Bremerella sp. P1: one gene and its partner. The protein of the gene in region 2 interacts with the protein of the main gene of each other region in a pairwise test. Links are inferred from orthologs where the notes say so. Each region holds a gene or a part of one and is shown on either strand. Other genes may lie near its edges. The genes, in order: tpiA and pepT.

The links.
Region 1: the proteins of pepT (region 2) and tpiA interact in binary tests that used the Escherichia coli proteins (3 or more experiments, as listed by UniProt). The link is inferred for Bremerella sp. P1 from one-to-one orthologs.

The regions. Positions count from the first base shown.
Region 1 is NZ_CP118164.1:4,855,354-4,865,180, forward strand. The notes cover bases 6,558-9,459. They hold tpiA (triose-phosphate isomerase), read right to left. Parts: upstream 8,436-9,459; coding sequence 7,680-8,435; downstream 6,558-7,679. Other genes in these bases: PSR63_RS20465 (YicC/YloC family endoribonuclease), read right to left, coding at 6,558-6,962; secG (preprotein translocase subunit SecG), read right to left, coding at 7,084-7,590; pheA (prephenate dehydratase), read right to left, coding at 8,684-9,459. Outside these bases: PSR63_RS20430 (bifunctional GNAT family N-acetyltransferase/carbon-nitrogen hydrolase family protein), read left to right, coding at 1-1,161; PSR63_RS20435 (alpha/beta hydrolase), read right to left, coding at 1,186-3,228; PSR63_RS20440 (platelet-activating factor acetylhydrolase IB subunit), read right to left, coding at 3,339-4,067; PSR63_RS20445 (DUF6800 family protein), read left to right, coding at 4,367-4,555; PSR63_RS20450 (flavoprotein), read right to left, coding at 4,684-5,226; PSR63_RS20455 (DNA-directed RNA polymerase subunit omega), read right to left, coding at 5,223-5,489; gmk (guanylate kinase), read right to left, coding at 5,474-6,076; more of PSR63_RS20465, read right to left, coding at 6,078-6,557; more of pheA, read right to left, coding at 9,460-9,772. UniProt on the Escherichia coli protein: Involved in the gluconeogenesis. Catalyzes stereospecifically the conversion of dihydroxyacetone phosphate (DHAP) to D-glyceraldehyde-3-phosphate (G3P).
Region 2 is NZ_CP118164.1:2,460,799-2,470,706, forward strand. Bases 2,794-5,776 are described here. They hold pepT (peptidase T), read right to left. Parts: upstream 4,919-5,776; coding sequence 3,668-4,918; downstream 2,794-3,667. Other genes in these bases: PSR63_RS10140 (hypothetical protein), read right to left, coding at 2,794-3,446; PSR63_RS10150 (3'-5' exonuclease), read left to right, coding at 5,070-5,776. Outside these bases: PSR63_RS10130 (flavin-containing monooxygenase), read right to left, coding at 1-827; PSR63_RS10135 (hypothetical protein), read left to right, coding at 1,349-2,455; more of PSR63_RS10140, read right to left, coding at 2,547-2,793; more of PSR63_RS10150, read left to right, coding at 5,777-5,900; PSR63_RS10155 (DUF1499 domain-containing protein), read left to right, coding at 5,904-6,404; PSR63_RS10160 (glycosyltransferase), read left to right, coding at 6,413-7,696; PSR63_RS10165 (tetratricopeptide repeat protein), read left to right, coding at 7,790-9,358; PSR63_RS10170 (HEAT repeat domain-containing protein), read left to right, coding at 9,360-9,908. UniProt on the Escherichia coli protein: Cleaves the N-terminal amino acid of tripeptides.

The DNA of each region.
Region 1 (9,827 bases), 2.4 Mb from region 2 along the record:
GAGATGAACCTGGCCCGGATGATCATCGGCGGGCGTATTCCCGGCTATCACAAGGTGGCCGATAAGATGACCGCCCGCGAATATGTCGAACGGGTGGTCGCCAAGGCCGAGTTCGACCCCGTGCTGACCGCCCAGACGGCCAATGGCTTCGCCCTGCAAGGGCTGATTCCCAATTACCTGCCCAACGACAAGGCTTCGTGCGGGTACGCCACCTACTTGGAGTGGCTGAACCTCGACTACCGACCAGGGGCCAAGCGACGCTTCCATCACCTGGTCGAACCGATTCGCATCACGGTCGTTCAGTATGAAATGCGAGCGATTCGCAGTTTCGATGAGTTTGCCCAGCAGTGCGACTTCTTCCTCGACGTCGCCTCCGACTACAAGTCAGACTTCATCATGTTTCCGGAGTTGTTCACCACGCAGCTCTTGTCGTGCGTGGAACCGACCCGGCCAGGGCTGGCAGCCCGTCGACTGGCGGAGTTCACGACCGACTACCTCGAGTACTTCTCGGAGCGGGCGATCAAGTTCAACGTGAACGTGATCGGCGGTAGTCACTTCGTGTTGGAGAACGACACGCTGTACAACATTGCCTACCTGTTTGGTCGCGATGGCTCGATTGGTAAGCAGTACAAGATTCATATCACCCCCAGCGAGCGGAAGTGGTGGGGGATCGAGCCTGGGCATAAGGTCGAAGTCTTCGACACCGACTGCGGCAAGGTCGCTATTCAAATCTGTTACGACATCGAGTTCCCCGAGCTGACGCGAATCGCAGCCAACAAAGGGGCCGAGATGATCTTCGTGCCGTACAACACCGACACGCGTCACGGCTACCTCCGCGTGAAGACGTGTGCCCAGGCACGCTGCGTCGAGAACCAGGTTTACGTGGCAATCTCAGGCTGTACCGGTAACCTGCCGTTTGTCGAGAACGCCGATATCCACTACGCCCAGTCAGGCGTCTTTACCCCATGCGACGCCGAGTTTGCCCGTGATGGTATCGCCGCCGAGTGCAACCCGAACGTCGAAACGATCGTGATTCACGACGTCGACCTGGAACTGCTTCGGCGGCACCGGTTAGAAGGTTCGGTCCAGAACTGGAACGACCGCCGCAAGGACTTGTACAAAGTGCAGTACATGGAAGACGGCGAGCAGGGATACGTTTAGTTGCCTGAAGCAGTCGCTTAAGCCTTACTGCTTTGCCGCCGACGAAACGATCATTAGCTTGACCTTGTTGGCATACTCCAAGAGTTCCGGAGTCTCTGAGACAAGACTGACCGACCGAGGCACATCAGGAGTATTGAATGCCATCGCCATCGCTTCCGGCAAGTTCATGAATCGTCGGACGTTCATGAAATAGGGGCCTTCCCGATGATCGAGGGGGGGATTCCTTAAATGCAGGTTACCGATGGCGGGCTCGAAGATTGCCGCATAGATCGCCAGTGCTGCGAGGTTTCCTTCTGCTTTGACGGTGACGTTGTCGAGCGTTGTAGACTCAACGATTGCCTGGGCTGCACGGCGAATGTCCCAGACTCGCATCGCATCGATCGATTGTCCCAGCAATAAATAGCGACGACGCGTTTGAATCTCCGGCTTCGTTTCCTGCGTCCATTGGGTTGGGCCGATGCCGCGCGGGGCGAGAACATAGAAGTGCTGGCCGGGACCAGGATCCTCTAGCGGAGACTTGCCGTCTCCTTCCAGATAGTTCATGAACTCCTGCCACTTGGCATCGTCGGCAACGATCAGTCGCCCGGATAAAGCCTTGCCGGGTTTGGGGGATACAAATTCCAAGAGTGGAAGTGTCACGTCCGGCTCGGTGGAAAGCTCGTGCTGAATGACGGTCCAGCCATCTTTCTGCAACTCCTTTTGCGTCGAAATCTCGGCGGCTTGAGACTCTTGCGGCCAACCAGCGAAGGACTTGGTTGCCAGAAGTTTCTTCCACTCGCCGAACATTTCGTTCCACTCGCCAGGCGACTCGGGTACCTTGGCGGGCTCAGCAGCAGCGACAAACGTCTCTTCGATCTTTGTGTTGATTTCATCCTCAGGCAGCGTGTCGAAGACCTTCAGCTCTTCGACCTCGAATTTGGGAACCGCAACATCCGTGATTGCTGGCGTATCTCCTTGGAGATGTTTTCGCAGCCAATAGAACGCCGGAATGCGAAGCGGCTGCGTGTCGGCATGACCGCCAGGCAGAATCGTTAGGGCCAGGTTTGGAGCTTTACCGTAAAGCTGGTAGATCTTGCGCGCTGCCAGGTGCGTCCGCTCGACCCCTTCCAGTGGGAAGATCGGGTCGTAGTCGGTGTTGGCGATCATCAATGGGCGGGGGGCAATTAGCGCCGGCAAGAGCGTGTAATCAAAGCCGTACGTGTTGACCCAGTACATGCAGTCGCAGTGCCCTGCGACCACACCGTTGACGACGTGATCTTCCAGGTCGGTGATACCGGCGACGGGGACGGCGACCTTAATGCGGTCATCGATCGCCGCGATGTACCAGCTGTAGGCTCCACCGCCACTACGCCCGGTGACGCCGATTTTCTCGGGATCAACGTCATCACGTGATTGCAGCAGATCGATCGACCGGACGCAGTTCCAGGCTTCGACGCCGGCCGGTGTGTAGCCTCGGTTGGTCCACCATTGGTGAGCGTCGTTGTAGAGACCTTTGTGCTTCCCTTCGATCTCACCGAGCTCCAACGAATCAATCGTCAGGCACACAAAGCCATGTCGGGCAAACCAGGCCCCGTGATGTTGATAGTGGGCCTTATTGCCGTAGCTGATGCCATCCTTCTTCACGCGACCGTGGCCGCAAACGTAAAGCACCGCCGGCAGCTTCCCTTCGACCTTAGCAGGGCGGTACAGGTTACCGGTGACGTACAGTCCTGGGCGCGATTGGAAGTGGATCTTCTCGACAATGATTCCGTCGCGTTCGATCGTGCCGGTGGTGGTCGCTTTCAGGTCGGTCTTTTCGGGCCAAGGCTCGAGCCCGAGCATTTCTTTCAGCTTCTCTCGGTACTCATCCTTCTTGGCTTCCCAGGCTTCCAGCGAGTCAATTTCTTGCAGTGGAGCATTGGTGACGCGTGTGGTTTCCGCTTGGAAATATTGTCGGATCTGCTTGTCGCCGAAAGATGCTTCGTCGGCGGAAACAAGCGGCGTGATCAAGAGACAAACGGCAGCGGCAACAGCGAAGCGCATCGGCAGGATCTCCAGAAAGAAGGTGTCAGGTGGGAGCTTCATCATGCCCCTTTCGAGCGACGGCGTCAAAAGGAATCTGGCAAGCTCCACGAAAAAAGACCAGGACTACCTGGGTAATCCTGGTCTTTTCTGATGTCACGAGTGATGTCAGGCAACTATTCGCCGAGAAGTTCTTTGATCTTCGGGGCAACGGCATCGGCCCACAGCTGGTAACCCTTCTCTTTTGGGTGCAGCAGGTCAGGCATGATTTCCTTGGGTAGCGTGCCGTCTTCGGTCAGGAAGACGTCGTTGATGTTCAGGAACGTAACGTAGTCCTTGTCCTGCATCGACTTCTCGATGATGGCGTTCGCGCCGTCGTTCAGCTTGCGGAGCTGATCTTCGGTCTTGGCGCCACGTGGGAAGATGGCCAGCAGCAGGACCTTCGTTTCCGGGTGCTTCTCGTGCAGCTTCTCAACGATTGCATTGACGCCGGCAGCCGTGTCTTCCGACTTCTCTTTGCGGTGACCGGTGTTGTTGGTACCGATCATGATGACAGCAACCTTCGGCTTATAGCCATCCAGTTCGCCGTGCTCGAAACGCCACAGAACGTGCTCGGTGCGGTCGCCGCCGTAGCCCAGGTTCAGAGGGCTCCACGCGCTGAAGTTATCGTCCCAGATCTTCTTGCCGGAACCTTCCCAGCCGTGAGTGATGGAATCGCCAATGAAGACGACGTCGATCTTCTCCGCGTCTTCGATCGCTTTGAGCTTTTCTTCGTGACGCTTAACCCACCAATCGCCACGCGGGACTGGTTTCAAGGCTTCGATCGGCTCTTTGGTCGCGGTATCCTCCGCAAAGGCCGGCACGGCCAGAACGAGGGAAAGCATCAAACAGGCAAAACAACGCATTGTCTATCTCCTGGGGGGAACTGTTGTGAATCTCAAGGTGAGTCGGCTCGGCGGGATTACGGTTTGCCGAATGGTCTAGTCTCTACGACGCAGCGGCGCAGGTCAATTCCTTGAGCCGTAATTGGCCAGTAAGGGAGCATTTCGGTACTTAATTGGCTAATCGGGCAGCGAAAACGGCTGGGCCGATTGACTAAAAAGGCCTTGTTCCTTACATTGTGGGGTTTCCAGATCAATCAAATTCGACGCCTAGAGTGTCGTTTCCCATTTACCTAAAGATATCTCACTAAAGGAACTGTCGCGTGCCGGTAATTAACGAGCGCCATCAGGAGTTGAAGCGTCGACGTCATCGCAAGAAGGTTTACGCTAAGTTCAAGGCCAAGATTGCTCAGAATCCATCCAATGACGAAAAGCGCAAGATGGCTCATAAGCTCCGCAAGCTGACGCCAGCCGCTGAAGAACTGATCCAACGCTGGGGCCTGGAAGCCTAATTGGCTCGGTCTTACTAGCGAACTCGAAAAAAGCGGAGTCTTATTGCTCCGCTTTTTTTCTGCGCAAACGTAGGTCTACGCAGGTGAATGGATAGGCTGCCATTTGTAGCGCGTCTCAGAGGGACGCCCTAGCTGGCGGATAGATGCTTCTCAATCGCCTGGAAGATCTCTTCCGGCTCGGTCATGCGTCCGGTCCCTTCGACGCGGCAGCTTTGCCAGCCGCTATCGGGGCCAATCATCTGCACGCCGTCTTCGATCAGTTGCTTTGCGTTCCGCTGAACGGCCGGATGAGCCCACATCTCTTTGTTCATTGCCGGGCACATCATGACGTCGCCTGTGAACGCGAGGTAGAGCGTGCTGAGCAGGTCGTCGGCCAGCCCTCCGGCGGCTTTGGCCATGAAGTCAGCCGAAGCAGGCACAATGCACAATAGATCTGCCCGGCGCGCAAGTTCAATGTGCGCGCCTAGCGGCATGGCATCGTCAAAGAGTTCTGTGTGCACTCGCTTCCCCGACAGCGCGGTGAGTGTCGCCGCGCCGACAAAGTGATAGGAAGCGTGGGTCATCACCACGGTGACGTCGACATCCGCTTTGACCAACTGGCTGACCAAAGCGGCCGTCTTGTAGGCGGCAATCCCGCCGGTGACGCCGATGATGACCTTTCGTTGGCTCACAGTTCGTCACTCATCATGGCATCGAACGACTTGATCATCACATCGCCGTCAGCAGCGGTGCGAAGTTCGTTCGTCGTGTCGAGGAAGATCTTGTCCTGCTTGATCTCTTCGAGGACGATTTCCATCTTGTTGTCGGAGTTGATTTCGACCAGCGGACGGCTCCCGGCGTTCAGGGCCACCAGACGCTTCTGGATCAGGGTCGACAGCTTAAAGCGACCACCAACCTTCTTGATGATGAATTCTTCTTTCAGTTCTTCGAGCATCGCTCCTCCTTTTCCTGACGGATAATGTCTGCAAGTTGTGCGGCGGTTTGGTCCGCAGCGCCAAGTTTGTTCACCACGTGGTGGCGATACCACTTGGACGCTTCCATCTCTTTCTTGGCCGTTTCCAGCCGCCGCTGGATGGCTTCTTCTGTTTCGGTGCCTCGGTCGCGGAGGCGGCGTTCTAATTCTTCGGCCGACTCGGGACTAAGGAAAATGGTGACTGCCGCTGGGTACTTCTCGGCAACCTTGGCGGCACCCTCGACGTCGATTTCCAACAGGACCGAAATGCCTTGGTTTAATCGAGCTTCGACTTCGCTACGCAGGGTTCCGTATAGGTGCCCTTTGCGGAAGACCTCGACATACTCCAGGAATTCGTCGCCCTCGATCCGCCGCTGAAAGTCTTCTTTGGGAAGGAAATGGTAGTCGATACCATTCTGCTCCCCGGCTCTCGGCTCGCGAGTCGTTGCGGAAATACTCAGTTCAATGGGTGGTTCACCCAATGCCAACAGCTTGCGCACCACGGTCGATTTGCCAACGCCTGAAGGCCCGGACAAGATGACCAAGTTGCCTGGTGTGCTTGCTGTCATATCACTCGATGTTTTGGATTTGCTCGCGGATCTTCTCGATAGCGGTCTTCATTTCGACCACGCCTCGGGCGATCTCGGCGTCGTTCGCCTTCGAGCCGATCGTGTTGGTCTCGCGAAAAATTTCCTGCGTCAGGAAGTCGAGCTTTCGCCCCGCGGACTCTTCCTGCGTGAGGAACTTTTCAAACTGACCCAGGTGGCTTTTGAGCCGGACGATCTCTTCGGAAATGTTCACGCGATCGGTGAAGATCGCCACTTCGCGAAGGAGTGTCGCCGGGTCGACCGTCACGTCGAACTCCTCGAGGACTTTGTTCACACGCTCGGTCATACGATCACGGTAGCCGTCGACCACCAGCGGTGACTTGGCTTCGATCGTTTCCAGGTGCGAGGCGATCGTCGCCAGGTTCTCGCGAAGATCTTTGGTGGTGTTCTCTCCCTCGGCACGACGCATGGTGTCGAACTTCTCGAGGGCCGCTTTCAGTGTCTTTTCAATTACCGGCCAGGCGTTGAACTGCTCGTCGTCGGTGTCGGTGTTCTCTTGCACCACGCCTGGCAGTTGCAGTACCGAATCGATATGGGGTGTTTCTGATAGCCCCACCTTCTCGCCGAGTTGCCGGATCTGCTGCATGTAGCTTTCCAGCACAGCCGTATCGATGCGGTACTTGTCGGCGGTCACGTCCTGCTTGATTCGCAAGTTGATCGTGATGGTGCCACGGTTGATAAACTTCCGCGTGACCCCTTCGATCTGTGATTCCAACCCACTGAACAATTCGTTGCCACGCACGGCCAGCTTGAAGTAGCGATTGTTCACCGAACGCACTTCGACCGAAACGGAAACGCCTTCCGCGTGCAGGTGGGCATCGCCATATCCGGTCATGCTCAGCAGCATGGTTTCTCTCTTCGCGAATCCGCGATGCTAACGTGAATTGGTCAGGAAGGTAACGAACAAAACTTCCCTGGGCTCTGACCTAGGGAAGTTTCTGAAGATGATCAGGCGAATGCCGCGTCAATTACTCGGCAGGCTTCTCTTCGGTTGACGAGGCATCTCCTTCGGCAGGAGCTGCGGCACCACCATTCGCCGGTGGCTCCAGGTCGGCATCCGACGTGACCTCAGCGGCTCCGCCAGCAGCAGGGGCCGAACCTTCTTCTTCGTCCGATGGAAGCGTCAGTGCGGGACCGCCAGCACCAGGAGTCGTGTCGCCTGGCAGGCCGGTTGCAGCCGGGGCAGCACTACCGCCGGAACCGGTCAGCTTGCTGGCTCCCTGATCTTGCAGGCCCATCGTGGCGAAGATGCACAGCAAGATCCAGAAGACCGCCATGACGACCGTAATCTTGGTGAACGTGTCGCCAGCTTTCGCACCAAAGGCACTCTGGCCACCAGCACCACCCAAGGCGCCAGTCAAACCGCCACCACGACCGCGCTGCACGAGCACGACCAGGATCAGGAAGACCGATGTCAACAAAAGCAGCGGGCCAAAAATGTACTGCAGGAACCCGAAAAGGATGGGACTGGTCATGACTGGTTACTTATGAAAACGTCCGTGTCTGGTTTCAAAAGTGGGATCGGCCACGAGTAGCAGATCCCGACGGGGGAATGGGGTAACGACTAAGCTTGCGCTCCGGCGATGATGCCGAGGAAGCTGTCTGCTTTGAGCGAGGCACCACCGACCAGGGCACCGTCAATGTTCGGTTGCGAAAGCAGTTCAGCGGCGTTGTCCGGCTTCACGCTTCCGCCGTACTGAATGCGAACCGACTCGCTGACGGCTTCGCCGTACTTGGCGGTCATCAGGGCACGAATGCCGGCGTGAACTTCTTCGGCTTGCTCAGGCGTAGCGACCTTGCCGGTACCAATGGCCCAAACAGGTTCGTAAGCGATGACGACCGAATCCATTTGCTCGGCGGTAACGCCAGCCAGGCTACCGTACATTTGCTCGGCGACCACGTCGGCGGTCTTGCCCGATTCACGTTCTTCCAGCAGTTCACCAACGCAGACGATCGGCGTCAGGCCAGCAGCCAGAACAGCATGCACCTTCTTGCAGACGTCGGCATTCGATTCGCCGAAAATGTGACGGCGTTCGCTGTGGCCGAGGATCACGTATTGGCAACCGATGTCCTTGGCCATGGCAGCCGAGATTTCACCGGTGAAAGCCCCGGAGGCTTCGTGGTAGCAGTTCTGAGCACCGACACCCACTTTGCCGCCTGCGGCAGTGGCGACGGCATCGAGATAAACGCTAGGAGCACAAACGGCAACTTCAACTGCGTCGCCAGCCGTGTTGCCTTCAGCAACGCCTTTCACCAAAGCGACCCCGTCGGCCTTGGTGGTGTTCATTTTCCAGTTACCTGCAATGAAAGGACGTCTCACCCGTCGTTCTCCCTTCGGACCGCCTTGGCCGATGAAATAGCAATGACTCAGAACGCTCTAAGTCGTGTTGTCGGTTCACAATGAAACCCAACAATATAGCAGAGTGCTTGCATGGTCGTCGAGGTCACCTACGCCCCAGTTAGCGGAGAAAATCGCGATCCCCAAAGCACGGTTTGCAGGGGCTCGATCCACCGGAAAACAGGCAAAATCGCCGAGGGATTGAGTTCTTTTCCCGCCGCGTGGTGGGCTTAGTTGACCGGTTCGGTCTTCTGGTACGAGCCCAGCACTTCCAGTCGCAGGGTTTTCTTTTCGAGGGCGCTCACCGTCCGGCGGAGTTTCAGCTCGCTGCAGTGCCCCTCCATTTCGACGAAAAAGAGGTACTCCTCAGGGGCGTTTGCCACCGGGAACGACTCGATCCAGGTCAGATTCAGGCGGTTCTTCTTGAAGATGTTCATCGCGTCGGCCAGGGCCCCAGGCTTGTGCTCGGTCTGGAAGAGCAGGGCGGTCTTGTCGTTGCCCGTCTTGGGACCCATCTCGTGTGAGATTACCGCGAAACGGGTGATGTTGTTCGGGTTGTCCTCGATGTTCGAGGCGATCGTTTCCAAGTTGTAATTGATGCCAGCGGCACGACTTGCGATCGCGGCGGCACCTTCTTTCTGGGCAGCCAGCTGAGCGGCAGCCGCCGTGCTGGTCATTTCAATCGGTCGGGCAGCTGGCAAGTGCTTGGCCAGCCAATTACGACACTGCGAAAGAGCCTGGGGCTTGCTGAAGACCTCTTTGATCTCCTCTCGGTTGCATTTGGCCAGCAGTTGGTGATGGATGTGAAGCTTCACCTCGCCGCAGATCTTGGTGGGGTGTTTGGCAAACATCTCGAGCGTGTCGGTCACGCGGCCATCGTTGGAGTTCTCGACCGGAACCAGCCCGAAATCGGCCTGGTTGCGCTGAATCTCCTCGAATACGGTCGCGATCGTGGCGACCGGGCTGTAATCGGCATTGGCCCCGAACTTTTCCACCGCTGCCTGGTGCGAATAGCTGTATTGTGGCCCCAGGTAGGCAATACGAAGCCGCCGCGAAGCACTCCGGCAAAGGCTTAAAACTTCCTGCAGCACGGGCGAGACGGCCTCGCTCGACAGGTTGGTCTTGTTCGCCTTGAGCAGCTGCTGAAGTTCGGTCTCTTCGCTGCTCAGCTGCTGTTCGATCGTCTTACCGGGCTCGGACTGGACCATCTTCTGGCAGGTGTCGACTCGTTTGGCCAGCAGCGTCAAAAGCTGCTGATCCATCTTGGCGATCGTCTTTTGCAGGTCGGTTGAAGAGGTCTTGCGAGGTGTCTTGGCCATCGGGCTGTGCCTGGAATATGAGAATCTTGGCATCTGGCCGCTGAAGGCCTGATGC
Region 2 (9,908 bases):
GAATTGATGATCGGGTGGGCATCAAACAAGCCGTGCTCCGGCGTAGGCAATCCGTACCGATGCGGCTTGCCAATCGTCCAGTCGACGACCAGCTGCGAGAGCCTGCGCTGCCACGACTTGGGAATCGGCCAGCGGCGAACGCGGTCTCCCACCACATCGGCCGGCTTACCCCGGATGAACTTGGGGAAGAAGTGGTATCCACGCCGCATGCTGATCGCCGCGGACTCGGCGTGGATCGCGGCCTCGACCGCAATATCACAGCCGCTGTTGCCGGCTCCGACCACGAGAATCCGCTTTCCTTCCAGTTGGCGATGATGCTTGTAGTCGTGAGCGTGAAGCATCTCGCCATTAAATTTCCCGGTTACGGTCGGCATCATTGGCTCGGCATGGTGGCCGTTGGCGATGACCACCGCATCGAACGTTTCGGTTAACTTCTCGGGAAAACCTTCTTTCTGCAGTTCGATCTGCCAGTTGGTATCTCGTTTTTTAATGTTAAGAACCGATGTACTTTTCCGAACAAAACGATCCAACTCAAAGCGTTCTGCGTAAAAGTGTAGGTATGCCAGCACTTCCCGGTGGCTGGGATACTCCGGATATTCCTCCGGCATTGGGCAGTCGACGAACTGCGTCATCCCCTTCGAAGAGATCAAATGGGTCGATTCGTAGACGCTGCTATGGGGCGATTTAATGTCCCAATTGCCTCCGATATTTGGATTGCGGTCAACCGCAACGGCGTCGATTCCGAGCTGGCGGAGGTTTTTTAGCGCAACCAAACCGGACGGTCCGGCACCGATTACGAGAACACGAAAATCATGCTGAGAAGTCATGTCGCCAATTGTAACGATTTTTTCAATTGTTCGAGATCGGTGCTACTGCGCGAAATTCTATGCCATAAATCGAGGGTGAATTTAGGGGAGTCTCGCCTTACCAATTGATGGTCATAACGTGACCATAGATATTTTTCACTTGAATGTAGGTATTTTACAGAAACCCTATCCTGCCATCGGTGTTTCAATTCTTAAATGCTACTTTTATTGCAATTCCTCGGTTACCTCGTAACCTTTTGATTTGTCGTGCTTTACGCTTGTGAGCTATGCTTCCTGGTAATTAAATGGCCACCTACGGCCTGCCGCACTCAAAAAATGTTGTCTTTTTGTCAAATCTCGAAATAATAAGTTTCTTAGGTAGCGAAATTCTTTTGTGAGAGGTTACAATTTCATTTCACGGGATATCGTTAACCAGGAGACCCCGGAACACCTCCTGCATTTCAGACCCACCGGCACTTCCCCTAAGGTGCCTACCCAACTAGACCCAAGTTGTCGAAAGAACTTTAGAAGAGGCTTTAGACATGCGTTTTAACAAGATCACTTCAGCCGAAGACTTTCAGCTGATCAATAGTTTCGATGAGGTGAAGCAACGCCTTCTCGATGATAAGAAGTATTCAGATCGTTTGGACAAGCCGCTCGCTTACTGGGCCCTTCCCAACGATCGCCGTTTGCCACTGGCCTTCCTCGGCCGCACAATCGGCGACCTGCTGGCGACTCCGTTCGACGAACTCTCGGCAACGCCAGGTATCGGTCAGAAGAAGATCAGCTCGCTGGTCACGCTGTTGAACCGAGCCACCAAGGAAGACGCCGGCTTCGAGCCTTCCCAGGCTGCTGCCAAGGAAGCTCCAGCAGACGACAGTTTCTCGACCAAGAGCCCGCTGGATGCTGACGGCAATTTCGATCCTTCCCTCGTTTCGGAAGTCCTGTGGCTTCGCTGGCGAGAAACGGTTCGTCGTCACAACCTGGGCAACGAACGGCTTGGCCGTCTGGCTCCGACGCTGACCGACCTGCCAACCGTCATCTGGAACACGCCGCTCGAATTCTACATGGGCCACAGCCTGGCCGAGATTCGTCGCCTGAAGACCCACGGCGAGAAACGCGTCCGCGTCGTTCTCGAAGTCTTCTATCGCGTTCACGAAACGCTCGACCTGGCTCAAGGTCAGCCACACCTGGCAATCGCTCTGCGACCTAAGATGGTTCCCGTCCTCGAAACTTGGGGATTGGATCGTCTGGCCAGTGAGTCGTCGCTGAGCCGTAGCGAAGTCATGGATCGCCTGACTCGCCCGATGCTGCAACAGATTTTGACCGATGCCGGTCAAACGGTTCATGACCTGGCCGCTGGCCGTCTGGGCATTGAATCGGCTCCGCAGAGCGTTCGTATGCAGGCCCGCAACCTGGGAGTTACCCGGGCTCGCATCTACCAGCTGCTGGAAGATTGCCAGAAGATCATGGCCGTCCGTTGGCCAGAAGGTCGTGCGATCCTCGAGTCGCTGTGCCGCAAGATCGAAGAAAAGCCAGGCGAAGCCGAAGCTTGCCAGTTGCTGACCGCAACGCGAGATCTCTTCTACGCTGTGAAGAGCGAAGAAGATGAAGCCGATGTGGAAGAATCGGAAGTTGCCAGCGTGTAACTTGCCGACTCGGCAAAACAAGAAAGCAAAAACGCGTCCAGGAATTCTGGACGCGTTTTTTTGTGTCTATCAGTTGTCTATAGCCAACCGCTTAGGCGGCGTGACGACGCAATCCCGGGCCAGACTGATCATGTCGCGGATCGAAGCGAAACGTCTGATCACGGCCTTCGATCACGGCTCGTACATCGTCCAGGTCAGGCAGGCGATGCAGAGCGGCTTTCGCATCCGCTTTCGCAGTCAGGGCAGACATCATGGTGGAAATCGAACCACTTCCCACACTACGCGAGAGCCAGCCCAACTTGCCCCCTGGTTTGCCGCGAGAAGCGAACCACTCTTGATGCCGCAGTTGAAGCGTCTTCGCCAAGCGAATCCGGTCGGCAGTCACGCGGTCCAGTTGGTTAGGCTCGTTCAAATAGACGTGCGATTCAGTTGCCACTTCGCATGCGCCACCCGCTTCGGCAACCCAAAGCCCGATGTCCAGGTCGGCCACTTGTTCCATCCGCGTACAGAAACCGCCCACCGCTGCTAGCAGTGAATAACGGTAGAAGCCGGCCTGCAGCATGGGCGCTTGCATCGTTGTTGCCGAGGCAGCGGCACGCAGACCGAAATCATCGGCCAGTACTCCATGCACTGGCTCGCTCGAGTCGGAGTAGTGCGTCTGTGGGGCAACTGCCATCACTTCACAGCGCTGGAAGCAGGCCAACGCGTGTTCCAGCCAATCTTCTTCCACGGTCGCTCCAGCGGCCAGCGTGTGGACGATAGGAGCCTTGCACATCGACCAGGCCACCGCCAGCAGTTCGACTTCGTTACGAGCTGCAGGAACTTCAATCAGGCGGACTTCATCAGCAATATCATAGGGGTCGTCGTAGTAACCAGAATGAGGCACGACAATCTCGCAATCGCTGGGACGATTCTCCAGCAGCGAGATCAGGGTCGTTTCCAGTCGGTGAGCGTTGTCGACGCTCGGAATGACGATCGAGACTTTCAGCACAGAATTATCCTTCTGCCGCGGCCTGACACTCAGGGGGAAGACCAAGGTACGCTAGGTAGGGCTAGTTGGCCGGGGCTCACGTTGGAATAATTCGGACCAAATGTGGTCACAAGTTTACCTGTTTTGCCTCAAAACCGACGATGCCGCTGGCAGAACAATGCAAAGATGCCAGGCTAGCAGCTAGCATCGTGTAGCCTGGAAGACTTAGGTAAACGATCCAGTTAACTGGCGTCGGCTTTCGGCTCGCTCGCCCACAGCTCTAACATTTTCAGAACCAGCTCGACTGCCTGCTCCATCTCGTCCAAACAAGCCCACTCTAGTGGCGAGTGAGGATTGTGCTGACCGGTCGATAGATTAGGTGTCGGTAATCCCATCGCGGTCAGCTGCGAACCATCGGTGCCGCCACGAATGACGCGTTTGTTGCAGGGTCGCTCCAGGGCACGATGGGCCTTCTCGGCGATCGGTACGGCCCGCGGTTCCTTTTCCAAGCCGTCTCGCAAGTTGCGATATTGCTTCGTGATGGTCACGTCGATCTCGCAGCCGGGAAACTCGCCTTCCACCTGCTTGGCCACGTCACGAATTAACTGCGCCTGCGCGTCCAGTTCGTCGGTCTCGAAGCTGCGGAGAAGACACTGAACGGTCGTTTCCGCGACGCCTCCCTCGACGATGTAGGGATGGATGAACCCTTCGCGTTGGTCGGTCGTTTCCGGCGAAAGCCGATCGGTGGGCAGCTTCGCGACCAGTGCTGACGCGACACGTACCGCGTTGACCATACGTCCTTTTGCGATCGAAGGATGAATGTTCACCCCCTTCACGGTCACCGTGGCCAGATCGGCCGAGAACGTCTCTTCGTTTAACTCATTCGCCCCAGGTCCATCCAATGTGTAGCACACATCGGCGCCCAGCTTCTTCAAGTCGACGTGATCGACCCCATGCCCGATTTCCTCGTCGCAGGTAAACAAGATCTTGAGGGTACCGATGTCAGGCCCTTTCCCTTCCAAGACCCGGTGGGCGACCTCCATGATGACCGCGATGCCTGCCTTGTCGTCTCCTCCGAGCAGCGTTGTGCCATCTGAAGTGATCAGCGTGCAGCCGTGCAGGTCGTTCAGCTCGGGGTTCTCACGAATCGTGATTACCTTCGACGGATCGCCGGGCAAGGGAATGTCTCCGCCGGCGTAGTCTTCAATGACTTGCGGTTTGACGTTAGCCCCGGTTGTTTCCGGCGAGGTGTCGACATGCGAGTTGAGTGCCACCACCGGGCATCCCATCACTTTTCCTTGAACCGTTCCGTAGACTAGCCCGTGCTCGTCCTGAGTCGCGTCGACGACCCCCATGTTGAGAAGCTCGTCGGTCAGCACTTTACCCAGCACCAACTGCCCGTCGCTGCTGGGGTACTTACCGCCAGGGTGGCCGGCAGTCGTATCGATCTGGGTGTATTTAAGAAATCGCTGGAGTAAACGTTCGCGGCTCATGGAGGTTCCTTTGAGGAAGCTGGGTCGGTTCCTTCCAGCTTAGTGAAACGGCGCGGAATTCGACACCCTCCGTCGTTATTCCCAAGGCGTTGTGATAGGTTGATGTTGTCGGAAAGGAATTTCAGCGAGTTCTCTGTGGAAAGGTTACCCAATGGCGGAAGCGGCGGTTCGATATCTGGTGTTCGATGTGGAATCGGTCGCCGACGGCAACCTCGTTTCCCGGCTGAAATATCCCGGCGAGGGGCTCTCGCCTGAGGAAGCCGTCAATCGCTTTCGTGCCGAGCTGCTGGAAGAAAAGGGAAGTGACTTCATTCCCTATACCTACCAGATGCCTGTTTCGGTCGCGATCGCCAAGCTCGACATCGAACTCAACCTGATCGACCAGGTGGTACTCGATGCCCCCAAGTTTCGCCCGCCGGTCATTACCGATCACTTCTGGCGTGGTTGGAAAGCGTACCGCCGGCCAACCTTCGTCACGTTCAACGGAAGGGCATTCGATATCCCGTTGATGGAACTGGCCGCTTTTCGGTTTGGACTAAGCGTGCCGGATTGGTTCAACCTGAACGCCAAGAACTTCGAGCAATCACGGTATCGCTACAACAACGATTCCCACTTCGATCTGTACGACGTGCTGACCAACTATGGGGCCAGCCGTTTCACCGGCGGATTGAACCTGGCCGCCAACCTGTTGGGCAAGCCAGGCAAGATGGAAATCGAAGGGCACATGGTGCAAGACTTGTATCATGAAGGGAAGCTCGACGAGATCAACGAGTACTGTCGCTGCGACGTACTGGACACGTACTTCGTCTTTCTTCGCTGCTGCGTGATGCTCGGCAAGGTGACGCTCGATCGCGAGCAGGAACTGATTCAACAAACCAAGACATGGCTGGAAGAACGCGCAAGCGAAACGCCCATCTATCAGACCTACTTAGAAGGTTGGGGCGACTGGGAAAATCCCTGGGAATCAGACTCCGGGGAGTAACGCTTGAACAAGAAAAAGAAGAAGAAAGCGGACGCTTCGCCAACTCCGAAGAAAGCGCGACGAATGATCTGGCTCTATGTGGCTCTTGGCATTTTGGCGGTACTTATCGTCGGGCCGATCGTGGTTCTCTCCATCTACGTCGACGACTGGTCGCGCGATCTATCTACCAACCATGCGGAAACCACGCGCAGTCATCCCAACCCCCTGCTGCAACCACTGACCGTCTCGGAAGACCGAACCGCTGCGACCACTCGCGTTACCGACGCAATCATGCAGCTGAAGAACTGGAGCATCGAAAGCATCACCACCGAAGGCAAACGCACGATCATCCACGCTACCCGTACGACGCCGCTCTTCAAGTTCACCGACGACATTCGCGTTTATCTGAATGACGTAGACGATGGCGTTCAGATCACGGCCACCAGCCAGTCTCGCGTGGGCAAAGGCGACCTGGGACAGAACCCTCGGAACATTGCCGAGCTGATGTCGAAAGTTCGGGGATAAGTCGAGCCATGAAGATCGGTCTGCACTGCCCTGAGGTTCCTGGCCATCTGAATCCGATGACGACGCTCGGCTGCGAACTTCAGCGTCGCGGCCATGAGGTGACCTTCCTGGGCTGTCAGATGGCCGAAAGCATCGTTCAGCGCAGCGGCCTTCCATTCTATGCTTTCGGTCCCGACGACCCGTTAAATGAACGTCTGGAACAATCCTTCCGCGAACTCGGCAAGACGTCGGGAATTCAAGGGATGATGATGACCGGCAAGATCTTCGGCATTCAAGCCAAGCTCGTCCGGAAGTACATCGATGAGGCCTTCAACATCATTCCTTTCGACGGCCTGGTCATCGATCAGGTCGCTCCGGCGGCCGCGATCCAGGCGGAAGCGGCTTCAATTCCCTACGCGGTCGCGTGCAACGCACTGGCCGTCTACTGGGATCCGTACATGCCTCCGCCACCGCTGCCATGGGACTATCGAACCGACTTCTACGGGCGAGCACGCAACGAAATTGCCAAACACCTGGTGCTGTGGGCCTATCGCCTGTTTGCCGCCGAGAAGCAGGTCGGTGTCGATCCGCTAAAGCTGATTCGTGATAACGATCAGGCCCTGATACACCTTGCCCAGCAGCCGGCCTTCTTTGAATACCCGCGTACGAAATACCCGGAGCGACTGCACTACACCGGCCCCTGGCATCGCTCCGCGCGTGACGACACATCGATCGAATTTCCCTGGGACTGGCTCGACGGTCGACCGCTCATCTATGCCTCGATGGGGACTCTACAAAACGCCGTGAGCCATGTCTTTCGTAACATCATCGATGCGGTGCGAGACCTGCCCATGCAGGTTGTTCTGAGCAAAGGGGGCGGCCAGGTCGACGTCGCAGGTCCCATCCCAGAAAACGTTCTGCTGGTCGAGAAAGCCCCGCAGCTTCGCCTTTTGGAAAAGGCCAAGCTGGTGATCACGCACGCCGGCATGAACACGGCCCTCGAGTGCCTCTCGCACGGCGTGCCGATGCTTTGTCTACCGGTCACCAACGATCAGCCTGGGGTGGCTAAACGAGCCGAGTACCTGGGCAATGGACGCGTGATTCCTGTCCGAAAGGTCACCACGCAGCGACTGCGAACGGAGCTGGACCGCATGCTGCAAGAAGACTCGTTCCAGCAGAAAGCAGATGAGTTCGCCGAGAATCTAGCCAGCTACGATGGCCTGGAGATGGCTGCCAAATTGATCGAAGAGGCAATGGACTCCCAAACAACGATTCTCAACCCCCAGCATGTGCAGCGTAATAAGAAATCGTAGCAACACCCCGCCGGGCAAGGTAAGCTGACCGGAAGTCTTAGAACTGCGTTACGATGCTCACGGGTCCTCTTCATTGCCGAAGGAACGCTTCGCATGAAGTACGAACATATCATGCTCGATGTGCCGGAAGTCGACTACATGGAGGTCCAAGAGTCGGTCAAGGATTGGCAGCTCGGCAAACGCGTGTACGTGGAGTACACCGGGCTTTCGCTCTGGGATGTCTTCACCGTGTTGCCGTTGGGCTGCACGGTGGCATTGCTAGTCCCTTCGCTGGTGCTCGTGGGCATCGGCGTCCTTGGCAGTATCAATGCCGACGACTGGAACATCTTGCTGCGCTACGCCATCTATGCCGGCATCGTGATCGCGGTGATCCTGGTTCTGTTGTACTTGATGTTTGTCGCTGGTTCCGGCAGCCGCTGGTGGCGTATGGATTGGGAGAACCAGCAACTGACCTGGAAAGGAGGCTCGGCCCCCTTCTCCAAGATCAACAAGCTGATCATTCGGATCGAAGGAGATGGCGGCGACGGTAAAGATCACCATGCACTCCTGGTAGCGGACGTTGGAAGAAGGCCGATCACGCTTTTTCATTGTCGCAGCCGCGAGCAATCGGCATTCGATGCGGCGGTAGTCCTAGCGACCGTCGGCCAACGATTGTCCGCAGCGATTGGGGTACCGTTAACCTTCGAGGGAAAAGGCAAACTTCCTGCCGACAAGATCCTCGGCAAGACGCTCACCGACCAGCAGATTGCCGAAAAGTATCGTCAACTGGGCGATCGGGTTCGAGGGTCGATGTCTCTGTGCGAGTACAAGGGTCTGCTCGACGAAGCAGAAACCCATCGAGCCGAGGCCTCGCATCATTACATGCAGGCGTTGAAGCTCAATCCATCCGACGCCGAAGCGATCCTCCGGCTCGGAGAACTTTCGGACGATCCCTCCATTCGCCAATCGGCCATGGAAGCCGCCCAGCAGGCCAATCCCCAAAGCCAGGCACCACTGCTTGAGAAAGCACGTCAATTATTCTTTCGTGATCAGTTCCAGGAGGCGATTGATCTATATACCCAGTTGATCCGCGACCAGCCGTCGATCGATGGGTATGAAGGTCGGGCAGGCGTTTACGAGTATCTCGAACGATACGAAAACGCCGTGGCCGATCTGACGGCCGTAATCGATCTCGACCCGAGCGAGTTCAACTACACGCATCGAGGCGATATTCTGTTTGCCTGGGCCAAGCGAGTCGACCGAAAGGATATCTTCGCACAAGCCTTGGCCGACTACGAGAAGGCGCTCGAGGCTTCCCCCGATGATGAACCGTATCAAACCACGCGTTGCCAAATTCTTAGTAAGATGGGTCGCACCGACGAAGCCTTGGCAGGCCTCGATCAAGTGATCCGTGATCATCCCGATGAGTTTCATCCCTTGACCGTTCGGGGCGAAATCTATTTGGAGCAGCATTCGGTCGACGCAGCGATCGACGATTTCACCATCGCGATTCGTCTTCTGAAGAAGGAAGACCCCGGTGGTGATTCTGACGCCAAGGACTTCTTCGATACGGCACTTGCCTACGCCTATAAGTTCCGTGCGCAAGCCTACCGACTTAACAATCGCAACAACGACGCCGACGAAGACGAACGTCGATTCCAGGAACTATACGGCCAACGCTGACATGACCGACGACCCCATCGCAGATCAACTACGCAGCCTGGCCCGAAGCGAAGAAAGTCTCAAGTCGGACGAAGCCAGGAAGTCGCTTCAGGCCGCGTTGTCGCACGCCTCGAATCGTACCGTGCAGCGAGCTGCCAACATGATCGCCGAGGCGGAAGACGCTTCGCTGACCGCCGACCTGGTCAAAGCGTATTGGCGGCTCAAGCGAAACCCGCTGAAGAAAGACCCCGGCTGCCTCGGCAAGACGGCCCTCGTGAAGGCGCTCGTTCAGGTCGAATACGCCGACATGGAAGTCTTCCGCGACGGCATCCACTATTGCCAGATCGAACCGCACTGGCAAGGCGAGATCGACTCGGCCGCCGAAATCCGCGGCGTTTGCGCGATCGGCCTGGTTCACTTTGCGCCAGCGATAGAAGTGTTGAACCGGTGCGCGGTTCTATTGAGCGACCAATGGCCGGAAGCACGACTCGGTGCGGCTCAGGCCCTGGGAGCACTCGGCCAGATCGAAGGGGCTCCCCTGCTCCGCTTGAAGCTGCTAACGGGAGACACC